DNA from 3 places in the Paenibacillus sp. FSL R5-0345 genome. Region 3 is predicted to be linked to each of the others. Evidence: riboswitches for the same ligand, from Rfam matches in the RefSeq annotation. Region 3 holds a riboswitch; each other region holds the start of a gene.

Region 1 (7,502 bases), 2.5 Mb from region 3:
ACTTCTATAGTCTAGAAGAAATAGTGATCTAATTATGAATACAATTTATCAAAAAAAGAGCTGTTCCATCGGTCTAAGACCTTGGGACAGCTCTTTATGCTTTGAACTAGGACAACCATTATTCATCGGAAGGAGCAATACCTGAGAACTCTTTGGTTTCTTGATATTTACGAATAATGGACACTTCAACCCGGCGGTTCTTACTTCGTCCAACAGCTGTAGTATTTTCAGAAATAGGGTGGTACTCCCCGTATCCGATCGCACTAAACTTGCGTGGATTCAGGTTCGTATTCGTTAACAGGATCTTCATGAACTGAAGAGCACGATCCGCGCTTAGGTCCCAGTTGGAAGAATAATTGCTATTAGAGATAGGAATATTGTCGGTATGTCCTTGCACGACTACATCATAATCCGGGAATTGCTGCAGCATGGTTGAGATGGACTTTGCTAATTGCCGAGAATCATCTTTAACTACAGCCTGTCCGGAAGCGAACAGCGCATTATCACTTATCGTAATCATAAGCTGAGACTGATTGAGCTTAGTACTGAGAAGATCGGTAAGACCGTTCTTGCTGATATATTGATCAAACTGCTTTTTAAGCTTCTCTAAATCTTCTTGTTCCTTTTGCCGCAGCTTAGCCATTTCTGTTTGTTCATTTTTCTTGGCTACTGATTTATCCATTTGATCATTTTTTCCTAAATCCTCTTGACTCTTAGATGGCATTGCCGCCCGTTCTTCAAGAACACCTGTACCGCCATTAAGAGCGGAGCTGAAGGCTTGACTCATCTCTTCGAATTTTTTGGCATCCGTTGCACTCATAGAATACATTACGATGAACAAGGCTACCAGAAGGGTCATAAGATCAGAATAAGGCAGTAGCCACGATTCATCGGCGTGTTCTTCATGCTCTTCGTGTCTAGTCTTTTTGCTCACCCGATCCACTCTCCTTCTCATCATTTAACTTAGCTCGTTCCGAAGGTGTTAGGAAGACAGCAAGCTTCTGATTGATGGCAATAGTGGATACACCGGATTGTATGGACAATAGACCTTCGACCATCATCATTCGAACTTCAATTTCACGTTTGGAAAGTCGTTTTAGCTTATTGGCAATAGGATGCCATAATACGTAACCTGTAAAGATACCGAGTAGTGTTGCGATGAAGGCAGCCCCGATTGCTGCAGCCAATTTGTTCATATCACTCATATCAGCCAGAGCGGCGATAAGTCCGATAACAGCCCCGAGCACGCCAAGTGTAGGAGCATACATACCTGCTTGTGTGAAAATGAGTGCACCTGCTTTATGTCTATCCTCTGTGGCGTGGATGTCCTCCATGAGAACATCGCGGACAAAGTCCTGATCATTCCCATCAATAATCATTCGCATGCCGTTTCTGAGGAAGTTATCTTCTATTTCATCGACTTTAGACTCAAGAGCCAGTAGACCTTCACGCCGTGTAATAGAAGCCCATTCCATGAACATAGTAATTAATTCGGATTTACTGATTAATTTCTTTTTGACAAAAATTATTTTAAACAGACTTGGAATCTTTTTGACCTCCGAGATTGGAAAGGCCATAAAGATGGAGGCCGCCGTCCCCACTAAGATAATAACGTAAGCAGCGGGTGTGGCTAAAGCGTGAAGAGGAGCGTGCTTGAGGATCATACCCCAAATTACTGCAACTAGACCAAAAATTAAACCGAGTATTGTTGAAATTTCCATTATGCACCTCGTCCATGAGATTATAAGATGTGTTCCGACAAAGCCGCGTATATCATCCTTGAAATAGCGGCAAGGCACTCTGTGCGAAACCGAATAACGTATATTCTTATTTATCGACATCATTCCGTTTTTTGTGAAGTCATTTTTTCGGCTATAATGGATAAGGTAAGTAATTATTCATCTGTGGAGAAAACGGAGTGATACATGTGGGTGTAAAGCATGGTAGAGATTACGGTGAAATCCTAACGGATTTGACTGAGGCTGTCGGAAGAATTTCCGATGGGTACTTATTTTTTGAAATGGATCCGGAAGAGTGGCAAGAATTGCCGCAGGAATCCAAGATGGAGGTATGGGAGGCGCTAGCTGAGGATCTTTTCTTCGCGCTGGGTAATGAACCTATGATTGAGGTGGGGAGCGGCGTTATCATCTACGATAAGGACACGCACCGCATTAATATTTTAGTCGGAGAAGAGGATTTAGCCTCTGTTGTTTTGATTTAGGAAGAGGGGGCGGCGGGGCGTAATTTGCCCGTAGTTAGTAGCCCGTGTTAAAATTGGTGTAGCCGAGTTATAATCGCTGGGATTCTTGAATACATTTAATCGAAAATATTGCCTTTATCCTGGCACATCCCTTGGACCTCAGAAGCTAAGGGATGTTTTGTTTAGCGAATAAGACGAGTAAAGGGACCTGCGGATTTTACTGCAATTTTTAGTAAGGGAGGAAACGAATTGTTATTTACGGAAGAAGAACTGCGTGAGCAGATCAGCAAGCTGGAAGGTTGGAAGCTCGAAGAGAATACCATGGTGCGAAAATATATGTTCAGCCAATATATGAAGGGTATTGCTTTCGTTGATGAAGTAGCCACCATTTCAGAAGCCTTTGATCACCATCCACATATTACGATTGATTATAAGACAGTGACTTTACGACTGAAATCAAATGAGGAAGACGGTATTACAGCTCTAGATATTCGAGAGGCACATGAATTTAATGAAGCCTTTGAGAAAAATCGTTAGTGTCACCCAAACTCATAAATAAACGCCCGTGCGCAGATAGTGAACTATCTTCTGGCACGGGCGTTTTTAGTTGCTTAGGTAGTAGTTACTGTTACTTTTTCTCTGAGAGCCAGAGGGCGACGTTTGCGATCTCCTCAGGGGCTAGCTTTTCTTTAAAGGAAGGCATTTGACCGCGTCCCTTAGTGACGATGCTGTAGATTTCTTCAGCATCATGCTGACCGCCTTCATTTTGAAGACTAGGGCCAACTCCACCTTGAAGCTGATCGCCGTGACAGGTGATACAGCTGGCTTTCACGGTTGCTTCTGCCTTTGCCGCATCCAATTGAACTACCGGCATTGTGGGTTTATTCTGTTCAGCTACCTCTTCTTTACCTGGAAGTGTAAACATAAGTACTACCGCAAAGGCACAGGCGGCAAAAAACAAACCGCTCATGATCCATTTCTGCATCCCAGTTCGTCCCTTCTATGTAAGCTGCTCCCTACATTATAGCTCAAGGTGAAGCGTTATCATAGGGTTTGTGACAAAAAAATGAACGATAATACCATCAATTGATTGAAAAATATGGATTTTAATATCATTTCTCATAGACCATGCAATAAAAAGGTTTGTTTCCTGATGGGGTTAAGCGCTCATACGTATCTGTAATCGTAAATCCACACTTTTGGTAAGTTCGGATCGCCCGCTGGTTCCAGGTCAATACCTCTAGATCAATCTCACGCTCAGGATAACGAAGCAAGGCTTCTTGCACGATTGCATCCATGAATAATTTGCCTAGCCCTTTACCGCATAGATCAGGTTGCATGCCAATCCCCAAACGTACAACACCTTCCATCGGGAACAACTGCGCGAATCCACACAAAGCTTCTTGCCCATTTAATATGGAGACATATTGCTCATTCCGTAGCTGAGGATCACCGAACTCGATGCCTAGAGCCTGCATTTGTTCCCACGGCATCCAGCCGTAAATATTATAAGGGGGGATGTAATTCCAATTGCATATCTCTTCCGCGTGACTAGTCTCCATAGGAGTTACATGAAAAGTAACCGAGGGATTTATCATAAGGTCAAAGACCTCCTTTCACGTGGGTTATAACGCTTGCCGTCCTTACGAGTGCCGAAGGCGTTTATACTTGTAACTAATTATATACAAAAAGAGGGGGCATCGACTCAGAAAATTTATAAGGAATATTGTTTTACAAATTTTGAGAGGGGTAAATATTAAATAAGACAAAAAAACAAGCTCTTCCCCAAGAATTAACCTCTTGGAAAAGAGCCTATGTACGTTCTACTTATTGAACATCATCATTATCTTCTGTCTCAGAAGCAACAGAATGATAAGCATCAGTGCTCATAATCCGTTTAGCACCGATATAGCGTTTTACGTAGTAGCTATCACTCAGGGAGCTAATCGTTACACCGCGTGAGGAAGATGCGTGTGCAAACTTGCCTTCACCGACATAAATGCCGACGTGGGAAACACCCTTACCACTTGTATTGAAGAATACAAGATCTCCTGATCTTAAATCATCTCGGGAGATAGCAGTACCCATTTGATACTGGGAACCTGATTGGTGTGGTAGGTTGATACCGATTTTATCAAAAACATACATTGTAAATCCGGAGCAATCAAATCCATTTGTGGAGATCCCGCCGGATACGTATTTAGTTCCGATGGTCTTGTCGATCACTTTATCCATTTTGGAATCCGCGAAAGCGCTTCCTGCTCCGATGGTGAAGATAATGGAAAAGCTGAGTACAGCTGCTGCTAACTTCTTCTTCAAAAGTTTATACCCCTTCCAGATGCCTACGAGGTTAGCTTAAGGGTTCGGTTGAAGGTCCCCTATGACCCCTCTAAAAATGGAGGTCAATTCACCCAAAGTTGGTTCCCCCGTTTCCCTAATAGTTAGGAAACTCGGCTCAGACTGTTGATTAGGAATAGCTTGTAATCAATACATGACAAAACCTTTGTAAATAACAACTTAATGATTACAAAAATGTTACTAAAATCTTACTGCAGTTATTGTAACAAACAGAGTGCCGCTTGGCAATCGTTTTTAACCTAATCATGCAGAAAAATTCATATATTTAAAGACAAAATGCATATGTAAGCGATAATATTAAACTTATTTTTATATTTATTGAAATTTTTATCAAATAAAAGTGTTTAAAGTCTGTTCTAGAGGTGTAAAGATTATAATAAGGCAAAAGAAAACCTGGATTCGATTAAGGTGATAATCAAATCCAGGTCTATATAGTTGTAATTGTGAGGTTATAGTTGTGGGGAAGTATTAATCGTAGGCTACAGCTTGATATGAGGAAGTACTCATTACTCTTTTAGCGCCAACGTAGCGATTGGCCCAGTAGGACTGGCTAAGTGAAGTGATGGTCACGCCATATGAAGATGATGATTGTGCGAATTTTCCGTTTCCAACATAAATGCCGACATGGGATACGCCATTGCCCAATGTGTTAAAGAAAACTAGGTCACCTGAACGCAATTTGCTTTTGGCTACAGGAGTTCCAACATTATATTGAGCTTTTGAAGTGCGGGGCAAAGAAAGACCCACCTTCTTGAATACATACGTAGTGAATCCAGAACAGTCAAACCCGGCAGTGCTAGTGCCTCCGGTTTTATAGGCAACTCCAATTGTCTTTGAAATAACACTGTCCATCTTAGAATCTGCAAAGGCACTTCCTCCACCAATAGAGAACGCCATCACAAGTCCCAGCGCCGCAGCGACGCATGCTTTTCTTAAATTCTTCAAAAAAATTGTACCCCTTCCAATGCCTGTGAGGTTAGCTTAAGGATTCGGTAGAAGGTTCCCCTATGATCACTGCAAAGCGAGATCAATTCACCCAAAATATGGTTCCCCCACTTCCCGGTGCAAGGAATTCGGCGTTTTATGCACCAGATAGTGACTTATCGACAAGACTACGATGAATACATGAAGTTATGTAGAAATCGTTTCAAATGATTACAAACTTGTTACTAATGGAACAGGACTTATTGTAACAAAGTCTTTACGATTTTGCAAATCGTCATAATTTGTCTATAACGCGAAAGAGTCCCGGCTCCTGATTTAGGAACCGGGACTCTTATATTATGTGTTGTAATGCCATAAATTATTGTGGAAATGCTTTACTGCGCCATAGATGATATTGAGCGGAGATTCCCCACATTTTGAAAAGTGTCGAGGGCAGTGATGAGAGTTGACGAATAAGAAGTGCCGGCAGGCCAGGACAGAAGATACCGGATAGTCCGCACACTAGCAGAAGGATAAGGCCCGCTGCACCAAGTATGATTGAAATGCCTAGTGCAGGAATCAGTGACTTTATACAGATGAATAGGGAAGAGAACATCCCCGTACCGCTGGTATAACCAAACTGCATATATAGAAGGAACAGGCGAACGATAAAGATGTATATAAGCCATGCCAATACGTATGGAAGTAGATGAAGTAACAAAGAGGAGTTCAGAAAGGAAGATAAGAACAGCCCGTACATTTTTGGAGCGAGCCAGTATAACGGCAATAGAGCCAGCACCCATTCGATTAAACTAAAGATAAACACTGGAAATCCATAAAGCTTCATGCCGGGAAAAAAGAACAGGCCTCGCTCTCCTTTTCTCTCCTGATGGAGTTCATGCAGTAATCCTGCTCTTATGAAGGGGGAGAGCAGCAGTCGTAAGAGAACAAGCCCTAGGAACATCCATAACCAATTACGTATCTCAGGATCTGTGTTCAAGCTGAACTGCCCTTCGACATAATAGAGTAGTCTACCCATTCCACTGCCTCCAGCGTCTTTATCTGGGTAGCGCAGTAGAATTGGAACGATAGCAGACCGGATGAAGCCGTACATAAAGTAGCCCCAGAGCAGTCGATAGATGAAGAGCAGAATCAGAATATAAAATTGCTCCTTCATGCTTTGCCAGCCGCGGGTTATCGATGTTCTCACAATCATTCACCTCACCAGACAAGAGTTCCGAGCACAGTTTCAACTAATTTAGTTACACTTAACGTCCAGCGGGAGAGTGTTTTGGGCTCTATTTCCGCCAGTCTGAAGTTATTAAGATGTTTGTTTTCTAAAAGAACGGTATGCTCAGGATCAATCTCAGCAGAGAGGAGAAGTTTATCGCTTAACAGCTGAAACGTAGTCTCTGCTCCTTCACCGTTCCAGACCCGCTCTGCCGCAGAACCGTCAGCGAATGTGAATTTAATGGGAACGTCAACGTAATGACTCCCTTTGTTTGTAATTTTCACTATGGATTCGTAGCTCTGAGCCTCGCTGCTGCCATTCTTTTTAATCGTAATCGTATCTACTGAGAAATCAGGAGCACCGCCACCATAAACATAATCCTCGAAATAAGGCTGCCACGATTTTTTGGTTACCTTCTCAACGACTTTTTGAAAATCAGATGTAGTGGGATGCTGGAAACGGAATTTACGTGCGTAAGTAGACATGATACTGTTCATTGCTTTAGCGCCTACTTGGCGTTCAATATCCTTAAGTACTAGCTTTCCGCGAATATATACATTTCGGCTATACGATTCTGCCCCGTCATATTTCCATGTCTCTAAGTTCAGCGGCTCTGATTTGGTCACCAGGCTAGATTGCAGAGGGAGATTAGCTTTGACACCATATTCCTGCTCCATGAGTTTGTCTTCAGCGTAAGAAGTGAAGCTTTCGTCTAACCAAGCCTCTTCGAATTCATTGCTGGCGACCATACCGTAGAAGTATTGATGGCCAATTTCATGAACGACGGTT
Region 2 (7,502 bases), 2.5 Mb from region 3:
TATCACTTTTGTACGGGTTTACACAAGAGAAGCATACTAATTGAGTGATCTCACTGCGTAGACTTCCTTGCAGAACCCTCGCAGTCCATTATAAATTCTTGCTACTTTAGACTGCTTGGACACTAAACCGAACACTGTAGGACCGCTGCCGGACATTAAGACTCCGTCTGCTCCGAGCTTAACCATCGCCTCTTTGAGCTGCTGTACCTCTGGATGCAGCTTTAAGGTAACATCCTCAAGCACATTGCCCAGATGATTACACACGCCCCCAAAATCTCCAGCTTCGATCGCGTCCTGCATCTTTCTAGCCGAAGGATGAACAGCGATATTATTGCTCCGAATGCGACCGTATACTTCCGCAGTCGATACATTGATAGGTGGCTTAGCCAATACTACCCAGCATTGCGGAGGGTTCTTAATCGGCGTCAGCTTTTCGCCACGACCTGTTGCCAAGGCAGTACCGCCTGTAACGCAGAACGGCACATCTGAACCAAGCTCAGCACCAAGCTCCTGTAGCTCCTGTGAAGGTATGCCTAGACGCCACAGCCGATTAAGGCCGCGTAGCGTAGCTGCTGCATCGCTGCTTCCGCCAGCCAGGCCAGCAGCGACCGGTATTCTTTTGTCCAGATGGATATGTACACCACTCTTCACGTTATAACGCTCTTTAATAAGCCTAGCCGCCTGAAAGGCCAGGTTCTTCTCATCTAGAGGAATATAACCCGCTTGACTTGATATTATAATAGTATCCCTTGGCAGCTCAGACAGCTCTAAACGGTCTGCTAGATCCACCATGGTCATAATCATTTCCACCTCATGAAAACCGTCAGCACGCTTGTGCAGCACATCCAGCATCAAATTAATTTTCGCTGGTGCCTTCTCATACATTTTCAAGGCGTTCACCCACCTTCAGCTTTTCCCGTAAAAACAACTTAACATATTATATGAAAAACTTCTAATGAAGTCCAATAATAAAAGGGTGTCGCCAGTTGGACGCACCCTTATTCGTTAAATAAATGTTCACACCCTAAAGATTAAGATTTCCGGGCAGCTTGTTCAGCGAGCTGAATTGCTCTTTTTACCATATTGCCGGCATCCTTTGCCCGGATTCCTCCCCAGCCTTCACGTTCTACAGTTTCGTAAAAACCAAGCTCCTTGGCTAACTCCGTCTTTAGTTCTTCCGACATCGTGCCTCGTTTTCTTCGGCTCATTACGGAATTCCTCCCTTATGAAAGTAAATGATAAACCCATTGCTCAATTAGTATGCTTGCTAAGAACAAGGATCATTCACCGGACATGTTAACCGCCAAAAAGAACCGGTCGTCCTTTATCAAGGACAACCGGTTCTCGTAGAAATAAAAAACAGCCTCCAAAGGAAGCTGCCTGTGAGACATTAAGCTTTAATATACATAATCCGCATCTGCCCATCGTCTTCACATACTGTGATTTCCACAGATTCAGTAAGGATATCGGCATAGCTATAGGAGACTCGCTTGAATGTTTGCTGCTCCTGATCCAGTTTGACAATAAATACAGAAGGGTACGTTTCTTCCAGGACACCGGTGCGTTCAACGGTTTTACGACGACCTCCGTTTGCACGCAACGTGATCTTATGACCGACGTGAGCTTCGAGACTGCGTTTAATTTCCAACAGCGCGTTATTAGCCATTGCCTGACGACCACCTCTTTTCTTGTCCATTATACAACTTTCTCAGGCGTTTGTCAAAGCAAATAAATAATTATAGATGATGAATATTTGGTTGTCAACGGAATTTTTTTGCGGGCAATCAGAGGCGAACTAATATCCTTGTTATCTGTAATGCGATTGCTACTAAGCAAGAAAACATATCCTTGTAGTTCTTTAAAGATAGCAGCTATTTCACGTAATAAATCCCCCAAAGTGGGGGCTTCGATCCGTGCCCAGGTACTTTGCGGGTGCCCCAATATATATGCTCTGAACATAAAAAAAGGGTCAAGCATATCGCTCACCCTCTCTTCACATTATTCTATTCGGCCACTCCAAATTACCTATTAGCCTTGGAAAATAGACCTACCCCTGTCGATTAAATCGCAGAAGGTGTCACTTTTAGTGCCGACAGGTTCTGCAGGCGCGGCATCCCAATACGGAAGCTGCCACGGGTCTCAATACCGCCGATTCCCTGATTACCACTAATGGTGTTGTTCAAAACATCACTCAGATTCACCGTATCCCTAATGGGCGTGAACGACGATTTTGCCGCTACGTATACTGGGTCTAAGGAATGGATCAATATGCGTCCAGGGGAACTGGCAAAGTTCGCCCCTGCCCCCAGCAGCGCTTCAAAATGTGACTGGCAAGCACCTGCAACAATCGTCAACGCATCAAAATTTCGCTCATAATCCCTAGCTACCCTAATAGCAGCTACGAAGTTTTGCGAATTTTTATAGCTGCTCAGACTGTGAAGATCGTAAGTATGCTGTTGCTTCAGCACCCCGTCATGACCGGTAATCACCACAATATCTGGACGCACGCGGGGCAGCAGCCGGTATAAAGTGTCAGCCATTGCGGACTCATGAACATGATGACCTTCAGCAGGGATCCGCAATTGCTCATATAAGCTCAGACTCTTATTCAAGTACGCCGGATCGCCATCCAGATGTAGTACTTTCCCCGGCACTTCAAAATAAGCAGCTTCCTTGGGCGATGGAGCCCATGCCCCCTCTGATAGAGCGCTCCCGCTCCGCTGACTTTGCTCCTGTCGGTCTTTCCGCAGCTGTGTCAGTGATTCATTCGCTTTAATCTGTGCTTGTTGTCCTCGTTCCGTAATTCGGGTAGGAGGCACTTGAACCAAGTCATTCAGAGGAGAATCCGCCAACAGACGGAAATCTGTGCCTTTAATGACGGCTCTGTCCTGCACAATATGATCTACACGAAAAGTCAAATCACCGCCATACGATTTACGAACGACCAAGTCTCCTAAATTCATTACAACCACCACCTCTACCCCATCGTATGGGCAAAGGCCTCAGTTGGTTCATAACTAGCCGTGTTTTTAGCTTATACGATTCCAGCAGCCAACAGAACACCGCTCAATCGGGCGTATTCTTCTAAACTTAACGTTTCTCCGCGACGGGTTGGTTCAATACCAGCTTCTGCAAGTAAAGCCTCCAGACGTTCACGTCCCTCTTCAGGGAAATAACGAGCCTTGAGATTGTTAGCAATCGTTTTGCGACGCTGTGTGAAAGAAGCTTGGACGACCTCAAAGAAATGCTTCTCACTCTCAACTTCTACCGGTGGACGCTCTCTTACCTTTAGACGGATTACAGCCGACTCCACATTAGGTTGAGGAATGAATACTGTACGCGGTACAATGCAGACGAGCTCAGGCTCACTGTAATACTGCACGGCAATGCTAAGGCTTCCGTATTCCTTCCCTCCCGGAGAAGCAGCCATACGCTCCGCAACCTCTTTCTGAATCATTACAACGATGTTATCAAGCGGAAGCTTCTCTTCGAGCAGCTTCATCAGGATCGGTGTAGTCACATAATACGGCAAATTGGCAACTACGCTTACCTTGTTCACGGATGAAAAGTCTTCCTTAAACAGCTCCTGCAGGTTTACATTCAGAACATCATCATTACGAACCTTAACATGCGGGTAAGGGGAAAGTACGTCCCTTAAAATAGGGATCAACCTACGGTCGATCTCCACAGCGGTTACCGCACCGGCTGTTAGCGCCAAACGCTCCGTCAGTGCTCCAATCCCAGGACCGATCTCTAGAGCCCCTGAGTCGCTATCTAGCCCAGCAGCGTCTACAATCTTGTCCAATATATTTTGATCAATCAAAAAATTCTGTCCTAAGCTCTTCTTGAACTTAAATCCATAACGTTGAATAATCTCTTTTGTCCGTTTTGGAGTTGAAATTTCCTCTCTACCACTCATGAAGTAATGCCCCCCTGATCAATTTGGGCGAGAGCTCCGGCAAATTCCTCCCGCGTAATTCCAAACATCGCCAGCCGCTTGTACAGCTGCTTGCCATTACAATATCCGATTCCAAGCAAATTACCAAGTGCCATACGTCTTTCAGCTGCCCGAGGGTGTACAAGCATTCCAGCGGCCATTAGATCGTCAATTCCAATTATTGCAGGTGCTCCTTCAAAAGAGGTATGTACGTTTCGTAGCGCATGACGAATCGCCTCTGGAGAGGCGTTCTCCACACCGATATCTCCCTTACGGGTTGCGTCCTTCTCCGGAATGAAAGCATGCTTGCAGCCCGGCACCTTTGCGGACACAATCTTACGAATTCGTTCACCCGCGTGATCCGGATCTGTAAGAATAATCACCCCTCTACGCTCCATAGCAAGCGCGATCTTCGCAATTACGGTCCGGTCTACCGCCGAGCCCCCTGTTTCGATCGTATCTGCTTCTACAGCGCGTTTAACAGCGACGGTATCACTCTTACCTTCAACGACAATTAATTCCTTAATCATATCTCTTGACTCCTTCCAAAAAAAGCAAAAAAGAAGAGGTTTCGCTCCTCTTCTTTTGGTTAAAGAATTTATAAGTGATGAGCGGTTGCTCTGCGATCAACGAAATGATCATCTGGCGTTCCTTAACGGTTATCATCACTATAGCTTATCAAAGAATAATTTGCAAAAGCTTCCGAACTAATTTAACTCCGGCTTCACAGGTCCAATCACATAAACGGTACGTGATTTACGACCGAAATTACGCACATGGCTCAGTGAATCGTAATAGACATCTACTTTATTGCCTTTAATGGCACCGCCAGTATCTTCAGCTCGGCGGAATCCAAGCCCCTCAATATATACCCACCAGCCAATAGGGATTACATTCGGGTCTACTGCAATTGTACGACCTTCCGTTACGCGTGTTCCGGAGGCAGTTTTGGTACCTATACCTGGCTCTTCTGATGAATAAGCTGTCATGGAGACGTTCTTAATCATCTTCTTGTACTCAAAGTCTACGCCAGCCTTACTTGTGACGTTATTAGTCTTGGCGCTAACCTTAGCCGTTTTGGAAGTAGTGTTTGATTTGGAAGTTGTTGTAGTCTTAGCTACAGCCGGCTTAGGAAGTGGTTTGGTACCAACGGCAATAACTTTATCTTTCGTTACCGTTTGTACTTCCTTACCAATCATGCGCATAGAGGCCAGTTCTCCGTCTTGGTAGATCTTTTCAATATGCTGAATCATGACGCCTGGTTTGCCTGCCTGTGCCACTCTAACTGTTCCCACAGTAAGGGAGGGGTCTGCTGTCTTGATGACTCTGAAGGGTAAGTTAGTTGTCCGCTGTACAGTCTGTTTGTTGATGCGAACAATCTTAATCTCCATATTGGCAGAAATGGCGGTGTCTAACGAAGGGAAAATCTTATCATGACCTTCTAGGGTGATGCCCATTTTGTCAATTGCTTTACCGATTGTATCCTCGGTTGTATATAACGTTTTTGTTGCTCCGTCCGCAATAAGGCTAATTTTCTGCGCACGATTGATAACGACACGGTCACCGTCTTTTATTTCATCACTCAGACCTAAAGATAGTTCATCATGCGGCTGCAGCGAAATTTGCTCTTTCTCCAGCACATCACCAAGAAGCGCTTCTCGCGTTTCAAGCGTCTGTGTCTGCCCGTCTATTACTAAAAATAATTGTTTGTTACTTTGACCGTGTACGTACAGCAGAATAAGTAGCGCGATAGCGACTGAAATCACGCCTGCAAGTAAAAGTACGCGAGTATTTACTTGCTCCCACCGTAGTGCGAAAGACCTGCTGGATGACTGCGAATCATGGGATACTTCTGGTTGGAATACGCCCATTCTCTCCATCCTCCTTACATAGCCCCGTCGTCAATTGTATATCATGAGGACTGAATTCCTTTGACGAAACTATTTGAGATTGTCACAGGACACGCACTTAATAACTTAGCGTCTCCTGCTCATGGATCGCCTGCTCGGCACAGCTACTCCCACCCCTGTTATATAACAGTATGTGGGCAACATTCTATTTATTCAAAAATAAAAAAGCCTAAAAAGAGTTCAATTGAGGACTCTTTCGTGGCTTCTCCAAATTCAGAATAGAGAATGCTTGTGCACGAGGTTGCCTCTCTTACTTGCGCTTACGGGGTTAGCTGTCGGGTTCGGACGAAAGAGAGACGCCCTATTTCAGGTCACCCGCTCATGGCGGTTGCCCTTAAATTCACCCCAAAGACCACGTGAAGAAATCAAATACTGTCCTGTGGCACGTCGAAGCCGTATTCAAAATACAGGCATGCGACAGGTCAATATTGGTTCCCCCGTTCTCCATACGGAGACTCAGCGAGACGATCCATGAATCAGTGGCTGTCACTATAACACAGCTCACATCACTGAAAAGATGATATCCTGTTTTGATGCATGTTGTAAAGGACGATTCAACCACGTTTAAGCAAAAATTTGGTTAAAATATTGTAATATTCAGCCGTTTTTATATTAAAAAAGTTTAATATATCGGCCATTCTCTATTTTTCGCCTGTTTTACTCCCGTTTTCACTCAATCCCAAATCGTTCCAGTGCGTTGGCATACGTTATTTTAGCCAATTCTTCCCATGTTAGCCCTTTAATTTCAGCTGCCGCCTCTGCTACCAACTTCACATGAGCACTCTCATTTCGCTTCCCGCGGAAGGGATGAGGAGTCAAATATGGAGCATCCGTTTCGATCAATAATCGGTCTAACGGGGTCTGCGCAAGCACTTCTTTTGGCACTCGTGCATTTTTGAACGTAATGGGTCCTCCAAACGATAAATGAAAACCAAGATTCAAGCACATTTTTGCCGTTTCCCAGCTTCCTGAGAATGAGTGCATTACGCCTCCAACCTCATTTGCCTTTTCCTCCCGCAAAATCCGTACAACATCTTCATGGGCATCACGGTCATGAATACAAATCGGCATCTTTAGTTCACGGGCTAGTCCGATTTGCTTGCGAAAAACCTCATGTTGCACATCCTTGGGAGAGGTATCCCAGTAATAATCCAGTCCAATTTCCCCAATAGCCACCACTTTTTTATGACTGCACAAAGAAGCGATCCAATCGAGGTCTCCTTCTTTCATATCTATCGCATCCTGCGGATGCCAGCCCACTGCAGCATAAATATAATCATAAGATTCTGCCAGCTTCATCGTAGAGGGAATCGTCTCCCGATTAAATCCGATATTAATCATCTTACTAACGCCAGCCTCTACAGCACGAGCGATAACTTCTTCGCGATCCTCGTCGAATTGAGGTGCATCCAGATGCGTATGTGTGTCAAACAGAAACATTTTTGCCGTCACTCCTTGTTGTTTTTTAACATAAGACAGTGTGAATTTCATGCCATCTATTGTATCGTCTATTTCTACGAGAAGCAGTTATTGATTTCAAAAGACGAAAACATCGTTCCTTCTTGTCAAAAATCCCATATTTTCTTGTATTATTTTGCAAAAATCTCTGCTATTGAAGATGGCAATCGTGTAAGCGCTTGTCTCAACTTATCTTG
Region 3 (7,502 bases):
CACATGGTGTTGTACTCTAAAATAATACGACCATGAAGCGGATGCTCCGTGGGGATTTTTAAATGCGTCGCAATGACTTCACTGAGTCCAAGATTTCGGATGTCTGCTTGAAGCTCTACGGCTTCTGGATCTTTTTCATAATCAAAATAAAGCGCTGAAGCTATAGCTAAAACAAGGTGTGAAGTCTCAAAGCCAAGTTCATGGGCAAGCATTGCTGGTTTTATCAGTCGATCATTAGGTGAAAGCTTACGAAGCGGGGATCGGGCGACACGTGTGATTTTATCGTTAAAGTTGGGGTTAGTGAATCGTTCCATCATCTTTTCTATATACCTTGCATGTTCTAAGGGCTCGAAGCCATACAAATGTACCAGTAAGGTCCCTGTTTCCTGGAGTACCCCACGAACACGAGCTCTGATTGCGGGATCAGACATCGCTTCCTGAATGCTAGTATAACCTTCCAGATATCCGAAATAGGCTGCACTGCAATGGCCTGTATTCACAGTATATAGCTTCCGTTCGAGGTATGGTGCCAGCGAATCCACATAATGGACACCTTTAATTTCGTTGTAATTACCAATCATTCCACTGCGCGGAATCACCCACTCACTGAAGGGTTCAACGAGGATTTCAAGCGAATCTGTATTTTTCTGCACAGGCACGATCCGATCAACCATCGCATTTGGAAAAGCGACATTGCGGTCCGCAAGCTCCTTGAAGGATTGCTTCATATGCCGATATACAGATTTCTTTAACTTTTGACTGCTTCCAATACCGTTCTCACAAGCAATGATATGGAGAGGTTTGAGGTTCCTGTGATTGATAAGTCTTCGTTCGATTCCCTGCGCGATAGTACCAGCAATATCTTTTAAAGCGGATATTCCAACTGCAGTGGTTACTATCTCAGCCTCTGCTATAGCTTTAGTAACGTCCTCAGTATCATTCAGATTGATCGCAGTAACATTATCAACGATAAAGCTGTCCCGATCCTTGTTAGCCAAGGTAACGGGATATTGTCCGCGATTTTGCAACTGCGCAATCTTGCTCTTATTCCTTCCGACGAAACAAACATTGTAACCGGAGTCCGACAACATAGGTCCAATAAAACCTCTGCCAATATTGCCCGCTCCAAAATGTACGGCTCTCAATTTGGTATCCCCCTTTAATTTTAACTCTGTTTCTCAGTTTCTCTATACGAAGCAACGCTGAGTAATTACATGGTCAAAATCAAGAAGACTTAGATTATCTATTTTGTGATGTTGTTTATCGAATTCAAGGAAATTGGTAATCTCATTAGGAGTCACAATACAACGGATACCAGCTGCTGCCGCTGCCTTAGAACCATTCGGTGAATCCTCAATGGCAACTGCCTCATTAGAGGTGATTCCAAGACAAGCTAATGTTTGGTTATATAGCTCTGGATCTGGTTTCACTTTTGCCACATGATCGGCCGTCCGAATACATTCGAAATAATCGCGTATGCCCAATTGATTCAAGTATTTCTCCACCCATTCCAGTGAAGAGCTTGAGGCCAGCCCTATGCGTAGTCCAGCTTTTTTGGCAGAATCCAGATAATGCTGTATACCTGGCCGAATCGTTTCCAATTCCATAAGTTTGCTATGTCTCTGTTTAACAGCCTTACTGAAAGCCTCTTTATCAATGGCAAGCTTAAGATCAGTCATCAAGTACTCATAAGGATTAAAGCTGTTTAAGCTTGTGCCAATGCAGGTGGAGTACTGTTCAAGCGTCAAATCCACTCCATATTCAGCATAAGCCTCGTTAAAAGCGGTGTACCAAGCAGTCTCCGTGTCGATAATCGTTCCGTCAAAATCAAAAATAATGCCTTTGATCACAATCAACCATCTCCCTCGTATTATGTTTGGTTAGAATATCTTACGCAAAACCGTCTATAAATTCTACAAATTGTCATTTCAGCTTGCGTTTGACTATAAAAACCATAACAAAGGCTTTCCACTGACGTCAAGGGCGGTAGATAACATGCCACGGTATGATAACGATTACAATCAATGAGGACAATCCTGAATTTTTTGATCACATAAATGACTTAATCTATAACAGTAATCAGATTCAAAAAAACACCACAATCCTATGTGCTTCAAGGGATTTCTCCTTCCATGTTTGTCATGAAGACAAGCCCTCCCTTCTTCTCTCATTCCCGGTATTTAGAGTATTTTTCCAATCATCTGAAAATAATTCAAAAAAAATTTTAAACACCACCTTTTTGCATGATTGTACAAATCTAATGACTGAATTATGTTTTGTCCATTGAGTAAAAAGAGTCTATAAATTATGATGAATTCAATCGAGAATGATTATCATTATTGGTAATCGTTATATATTTTAGGGAGGCAATAAAAAATGAACAAGGCAAGACAGTCCTTCGCAGTGTTATGCGTACTCTTTTTGATGAGTACATTGCTGCTAGCATGCGGAAACTCAAAGGAATCATCTTCTGGTAATAGTACGACCAACGCAACTGGAAATTCTTCTGCTGCGAGCACGGCACCTTCAACGGAGCCCTCCGACAGCAGTACGAATGAATCCGCAGCGACTACCCGCTCCTACACGGATTACATAGGACATACTGTAGAAATCCCTGTGAAACCACAGCGAATAATCTACTCTGGAGAAACATATGGCGATTTGCTCGCTCTCGGCGTGCAAGCGGTAGGGTATCCTCTATCCATGGGTGAAGGCCAGGTCTTTGAAGATCAGTTACAAGGTGTCGAGGATGTAGGCTTCCCTATCAATCTGGAGAAAACATTAGAGCTTCAACCTGACCTAATTATCTATGCGGGCACAGACGAAGCTGATTTTGAGCAGCTGTCCAAAATCGCACCTACAATCATTTTTGATACCTTTGCCCCATTACAAGAACGTATGCTGGACATTGGTGGAATTCTTGGTAAAACAACAGAAGCAGAAGCATGGCTAGCTCAATATAAAACCGCTGAAGAAGCTATGTGGAAACAATTGAAGTCCGCTGGTATGCAAGAAGGTGAGACAGCTTCGGTCTTCACTTATTATCCGGGAGACAGACTGTTTATAATGGCGGCGACTGGACTTTCACAGGTACTCTATGGGGAGAATGGCTTCAAGGCAACTCCAGCTATTCAGAAGATACTCGATGAAGGTAAAGGCTTCCAGGAAGTATCTATGGAAGTGCTTAAAGAATATGCCGGAGACCGGATATTCATCTTGACTCCAGTTGCGGATGAAGCAAAACAATCCACAGAAAATCTATTAAAGAGCCCTATTTGGAAGAGCCTTCCTGCCGTTAAGAACGGATATGTCTATACGCAGGACATCATGAAGACCTCCAGTGATGCAACAACAAGAGAATGGCTGCTCGGCGAGATTCCTCAGCTATTGAATATGAAATAACCCTCCATGATCGAGTGTTTAGCACACGGCTGATAGAAAACTTTAAGAAGCATATCAACAGCTGTTGATATGCTTCTTTGTTTTATATACAATAAGTTCATTGATAATCATTCTCACTAAAAGAACGGAGGCTGAACCTATGCTGCAAACATCATCGTCCTGCCCCCCGCTCCACTCCCTGCTGTTTCAGCTGATTGATGCCGAACTGATACTTCAAGCTGCCGATTCAAGCCCTGTATCACGTACAACTCATGACTACACCCTTCTCGTATTTACCGGGGGGAACGGGCAACTGAACCTCGATGATCAGAGCGTGACGCTGAGTACAGATAAATGTTATCTACTAGCTCCCGGAATCTCCTATTGTACGAGCAATCAGGAAATGACCATGTATTATTATCTCATCACCTTTTCAGCAATTTATACAAAAGAGCATCCAGAACGTTATTCTGGCGAACTACTTTCAGGCAGACGCGAATTAATTGTCCACCCGTTCACTAAGGTAATCCGTCTTGTGGAAGATTTGCTTATGAACAAGAATAGCTTCGATGATGTGCAGCAATTCAAGCGACAATTGAAATTCCAGGAATTGATGCTGCTATTTTTTGAGCATAATTATCCTTCCAAGCATCTACCAAGTCCCACAGAATCCGTAGAAATGACTATACAATTCATAGAGGAGCATTATACAGAGAGCATCAGCGTGAAGCAGTTGGCTGAGCTTGCGGGGATATCGTTCTGGCAGTATACACCGATCTTTCAACAGCTTACCGGCAAAAAGCCACTTGAGTACCTGACCGATCTGCGCATTAGTCATTCCAAGCGCTTCCTGCAGGAATCGACGGAACCGCTGCGTGAAATCGCCAGACTGGTAGGCTTCTCCGATGAATATTATTTCAGCCGCCGCTTTCGGCAAAAAACCGGAGTTACCCCCGGACAATATGCGCATCAGCGAGGTCGTAAGCTTACCGTCAAAGATTGGACAGGCCATGAAGTGGAGATTCCAGAGCAAGCGAGACGCATTGTCTATCATGGAGAGACACTTGGCGACCTTCTCGCACTAGGCGTGAAGCCCATCGGAGGAGATGAAGCATTCGTGCGGAACAGCGTCTATAAACATCGGCTTAAAAAGCTCGCCAATGTTGGTTTTCCGCTGGACCCGCAGCTGACCGCTTCACTTAATCCAGATTTGATTATTTTGGCCAATAGTGATGAAAGAGCCTATAGAACCGTTTCCGGCATCGCCCCGACACTCACCTTTGATTCCTTTGCACCACTCGAAAGTCGAATGCGAACACTAGGCAGCTGGCTCGGTAAACAACGCGAAGCCGAAGCGTGGCTGGAGTCATTTACAATCAAAAATGCTGCTATGTGGCAGCATCTTTACGAGACCAGTCTCCAAGCCGGAGAGACTGCCTCTGCTTTGGTCTATGACCACGGAAATCATCTGTATGCTATGGGAATGTCCGGATTCTCCACAGCGCTTTATGCTCCATGTGGTCTACAACCGACAGAGGAGATTCAAGCCATACTGGATGAAGAATTAGGGTTCGCTGAAGTTGATCCAGCGCGATTGCCTGCCTATACTGGAGATCATATCTTCATGCTCATTCCTGAGCGTCCAGACTCAAGGGCTGCTATGGAGCGACTACTAGACAGTTCACTTTGGAAAAGTATTCCAGCAGTACGTCAGGGACATGTTTATCTGCTCGACGGAAGCAAATGGAACTCTAGTGATGCGTTAACTCGGGAGAAGCTGCTAACGCTGCTACCTAAACTGCTCGGTGGAAGCCCCCCTAGTAATTGAAGGTGAATCTAGGATTCTCTTTTGACTTTTCAAAACTTCATGGGGTATACTTTACCTACGCTTAATTTCCAACTTTTACAGTTGAAAAGCGGGGGAACCAGTTAATTGGGGCGAATCATTGAGCATTAGAATGTAGGGTACCATCTTACCCGAGTCCGTCAGCTAACCTCGTCAGCAGTGGATGGGTCTGCTTTTCATGTTATTTACATAACCAGAGACCCTTGCTAAGGGTCTCTTTTTGTGTTTTTTTGGACCCTGCTGGCAGTAGATTGGCCTTTGACACTAAGGCTTCCTCTTTTCTCACACAAAGGGACAAAGGAGAGATGTAAGTGCAAAAGGTAAAGTACATCACGGATATTAACAAAATTGCTATGTTGTCTGATCTGGAAAAAGAGAACTTGAAAGAAATCACGGACAAATTTGTTTTTCGTGTGAATGACTACTATCTGTCTTTGATCAACTGGGACGATCCAGATGATCCCATTCGTAAACTGGTTATCCCTAACGAAGGTGAACTGCTGGAATATGGACGTTGGGATGCTTCGGATGAAGACACGAATTATGTGGTGCCGGGTTGTCAGCACAAGTATAAAACAACAGCATTACTGATTGTATCCGAGGTCTGCGGAGCCTATTGCCGTTACTGCTTCCGTAAACGCCTGTTCCGAAATGACGTGAAAGAAGCGATGTCTGATGTCTCTCCGGGACTGGAGTATATTGCAAACCACCCTGAGATTAACAACGTTCTTCTTACGGGCGGTGACAGTTTAATTCTCTCCACACCAAAGCTAAGATCCATTATTGAAAACTTAAGAAGCATTGAGCATGTCAAGATTATCAGATTAGGTTCGAAGATTCCCGTATTTAATCCGATGCGGATCTCTGAAGACGAAGAGCTGTTGGAGCTGATTCGTACTTACTCTACCGAAGACAAGCGAATTTATGTTATGGCGCATATCAATCATCCTCGTGAAATCACACCTGAAGCCAAAAAAGCATTTAAAGCCCTCCACAACGCTGGGGCAATTGTCGTAAATCAGACCCCCGTCCTTAAAGGCATCAATGATGATCCCGTTATATTGGGAGAATTGCTAGACCGACTCTCATGGGCTGGCGTAACACCTTACTACTTCTTCGTGAATCGTCCCGTTGCCGGAAATCGAGATTTTGTATTACCTCTTGAGCAAGTCTATCAAATTGTAGAAGAAGCCAAAGCCAGAACCTCAGGACTTGGCAAAAGAGTACGCCTATCCATGTCACACACCTCCGGAAAGATAGAAATTCTCGCCATTGATAACGGAAAAGCCTATCTTAAATATCATCAATCCAGAGATCAGGAATACGGAAAGTTCATGATTCTAGATTGCCCTAAGGATGCAGAATGGTTTGATGACCTGCCCGGAAATGAGGAATATTGGACCCCTCCTGTGAAAAAGAATGATGCTATTATTTCTGTTAATGAGTTATCAAACAAGACTGCGGATCTGATTTGTAAATAATTCAATCGATTCTTTTAATAAAAATCCTGACCAAAATACTCAGAAGACTCAAATGAAATATAAGCCCCACCATAAAGCATGCAATCATACTAAAACCACTAGCATCTTCTATAGCAAAAAACAACTTAGCAGGCCAATACGTAGGAATCCACGCACCTGCAAATTGCCATGGTGATGGAATAAAATACGCTACGATTGGCCCTGCTATAAACAAACCACCTATCTTAGATAAAGCTAAGCCTTCTACCTTATTTGCAGCAAAAGAAGCAAGAAATAAAGCAAAGCAAGGGGCTTCAATTGCTAATAATAAAAGAATGTATATATGCTCCAATTGGAAGTTAGATAAGCCTGAAACTATAAAATACACCAGTGATAGAAGTGTACAAAGTACAGATGGAAGAACTAGACGATACACCATGTACCCCTTACGCATTAATGGCGTAACCGCGTAATAAGAGATGATGTTCTCATCACGTTCATCAAGCATTAAAAGACCTGTCATCATACCGGTCAGCATGGGAAAGGTCATTACTAAAAAAATCGCAGCAAAGCTACTGTATTCATTTAAATCGAAAGCATAACCGTTTGTAAGCCACTCTGCCGCTATTGGAAATCCAAATCTTGAGACGACTAAAAGTGCTAAAGGAGCAAAGATGCCGACCATAAGCACCGGGTCCAACCCAGCATGACGGATATCGCTTAGAAAAAGCGTATGATACTTCTTCATCTCTTGACTCCTCCCTTGCCTATGCGCATCATTACATGTTGCTCGAAGGACCTTTTTGCCCAGACAT

What was found. Region 3 has a riboswitch for cyclic di-AMP ahead of R50345_RS11065 (KamA family radical SAM protein). Riboswitches for the same ligand answer to the same signal wherever they lie in the genome.
Region 1: linked by a shared signal. The riboswitch ahead of R50345_RS00555 (C40 family peptidase) and the one ahead of R50345_RS11065 (KamA family radical SAM protein) in region 3 are both predicted to bind cyclic di-AMP.
Region 2: linked by a shared signal. The riboswitch ahead of R50345_RS00190 (resuscitation-promoting factor) and the one ahead of R50345_RS11065 (KamA family radical SAM protein) in region 3 are both predicted to bind cyclic di-AMP.

The regions. Positions count from the first base shown of each region.
Region 1 is NZ_CP009281.1:109,854-117,355, forward strand. It holds gene rluF (23S rRNA pseudouridine(2604) synthase RluF) at 1-10, shown strand, start outside; gene motB (flagellar motor protein MotB) at 119-934, opposite strand; gene motA (flagellar motor stator protein MotA) at 918-1,721, opposite strand; gene R50345_RS00530 (hypothetical protein) at 1,928-2,221, shown strand; gene R50345_RS00535 (4a-hydroxytetrahydrobiopterin dehydratase) at 2,450-2,737, shown strand; gene R50345_RS00540 (c-type cytochrome) at 2,829-3,185, opposite strand; gene R50345_RS00545 (GNAT family N-acetyltransferase) at 3,313-3,798, opposite strand; gene R50345_RS00550 (C40 family peptidase) at 4,028-4,519, opposite strand; cyclic di-AMP (ydaO/yuaA leader) riboswitch at 4,525-4,666, opposite strand; gene R50345_RS00555 (C40 family peptidase) at 5,027-5,455, opposite strand; cyclic di-AMP (ydaO/yuaA leader) riboswitch at 5,509-5,647, opposite strand; gene R50345_RS00560 (hypothetical protein) at 5,862-6,692, opposite strand; gene R50345_RS00565 (M1 family metallopeptidase) at 6,704-7,502, opposite strand, start outside.
Region 2 is NZ_CP009281.1:41,079-48,580, reverse strand. It holds gene ispE (4-(cytidine 5'-diphospho)-2-C-methyl-D-erythritol kinase) at 37-891, opposite strand; gene R50345_RS00220 (small, acid-soluble spore protein, alpha/beta type) at 1,032-1,208, opposite strand; gene veg (biofilm formation stimulator Veg) at 1,391-1,666, opposite strand; gene R50345_RS00210 (hypothetical protein) at 1,720-1,986, opposite strand; gene yabG (sporulation peptidase YabG) at 2,061-2,963, opposite strand; gene rsmA (16S rRNA (adenine(1518)-N(6)/adenine(1519)-N(6))-dimethyltransferase RsmA) at 3,035-3,919, opposite strand; gene rnmV (ribonuclease M5) at 3,916-4,467, opposite strand; gene R50345_RS00190 (resuscitation-promoting factor) at 4,645-5,808, opposite strand; cyclic di-AMP (ydaO/yuaA leader) riboswitch at 6,090-6,319, opposite strand; gene R50345_RS00185 (TatD family hydrolase) at 6,517-7,287, opposite strand; gene R50345_RS00180 (HD domain-containing protein) at 7,437-7,502, opposite strand, start outside.
Region 3 is NZ_CP009281.1:2,580,156-2,587,657, reverse strand. It holds gene R50345_RS11085 (mannitol-1-phosphate 5-dehydrogenase) at 1-1,145, opposite strand, end outside; gene R50345_RS11080 (HAD family hydrolase) at 1,188-1,850, opposite strand; gene R50345_RS11075 (ABC transporter substrate-binding protein) at 2,377-3,402, shown strand; gene R50345_RS11070 (AraC family transcriptional regulator) at 3,542-5,209, shown strand; cyclic di-AMP (ydaO/yuaA leader) riboswitch at 5,258-5,401, shown strand; gene R50345_RS11065 (KamA family radical SAM protein) at 5,539-6,708, shown strand; gene R50345_RS11060 (hypothetical protein) at 6,710-7,435, opposite strand; gene R50345_RS11055 (fluoroquinolone export ABC transporter permease subunit) at 7,432-7,502, opposite strand, start outside.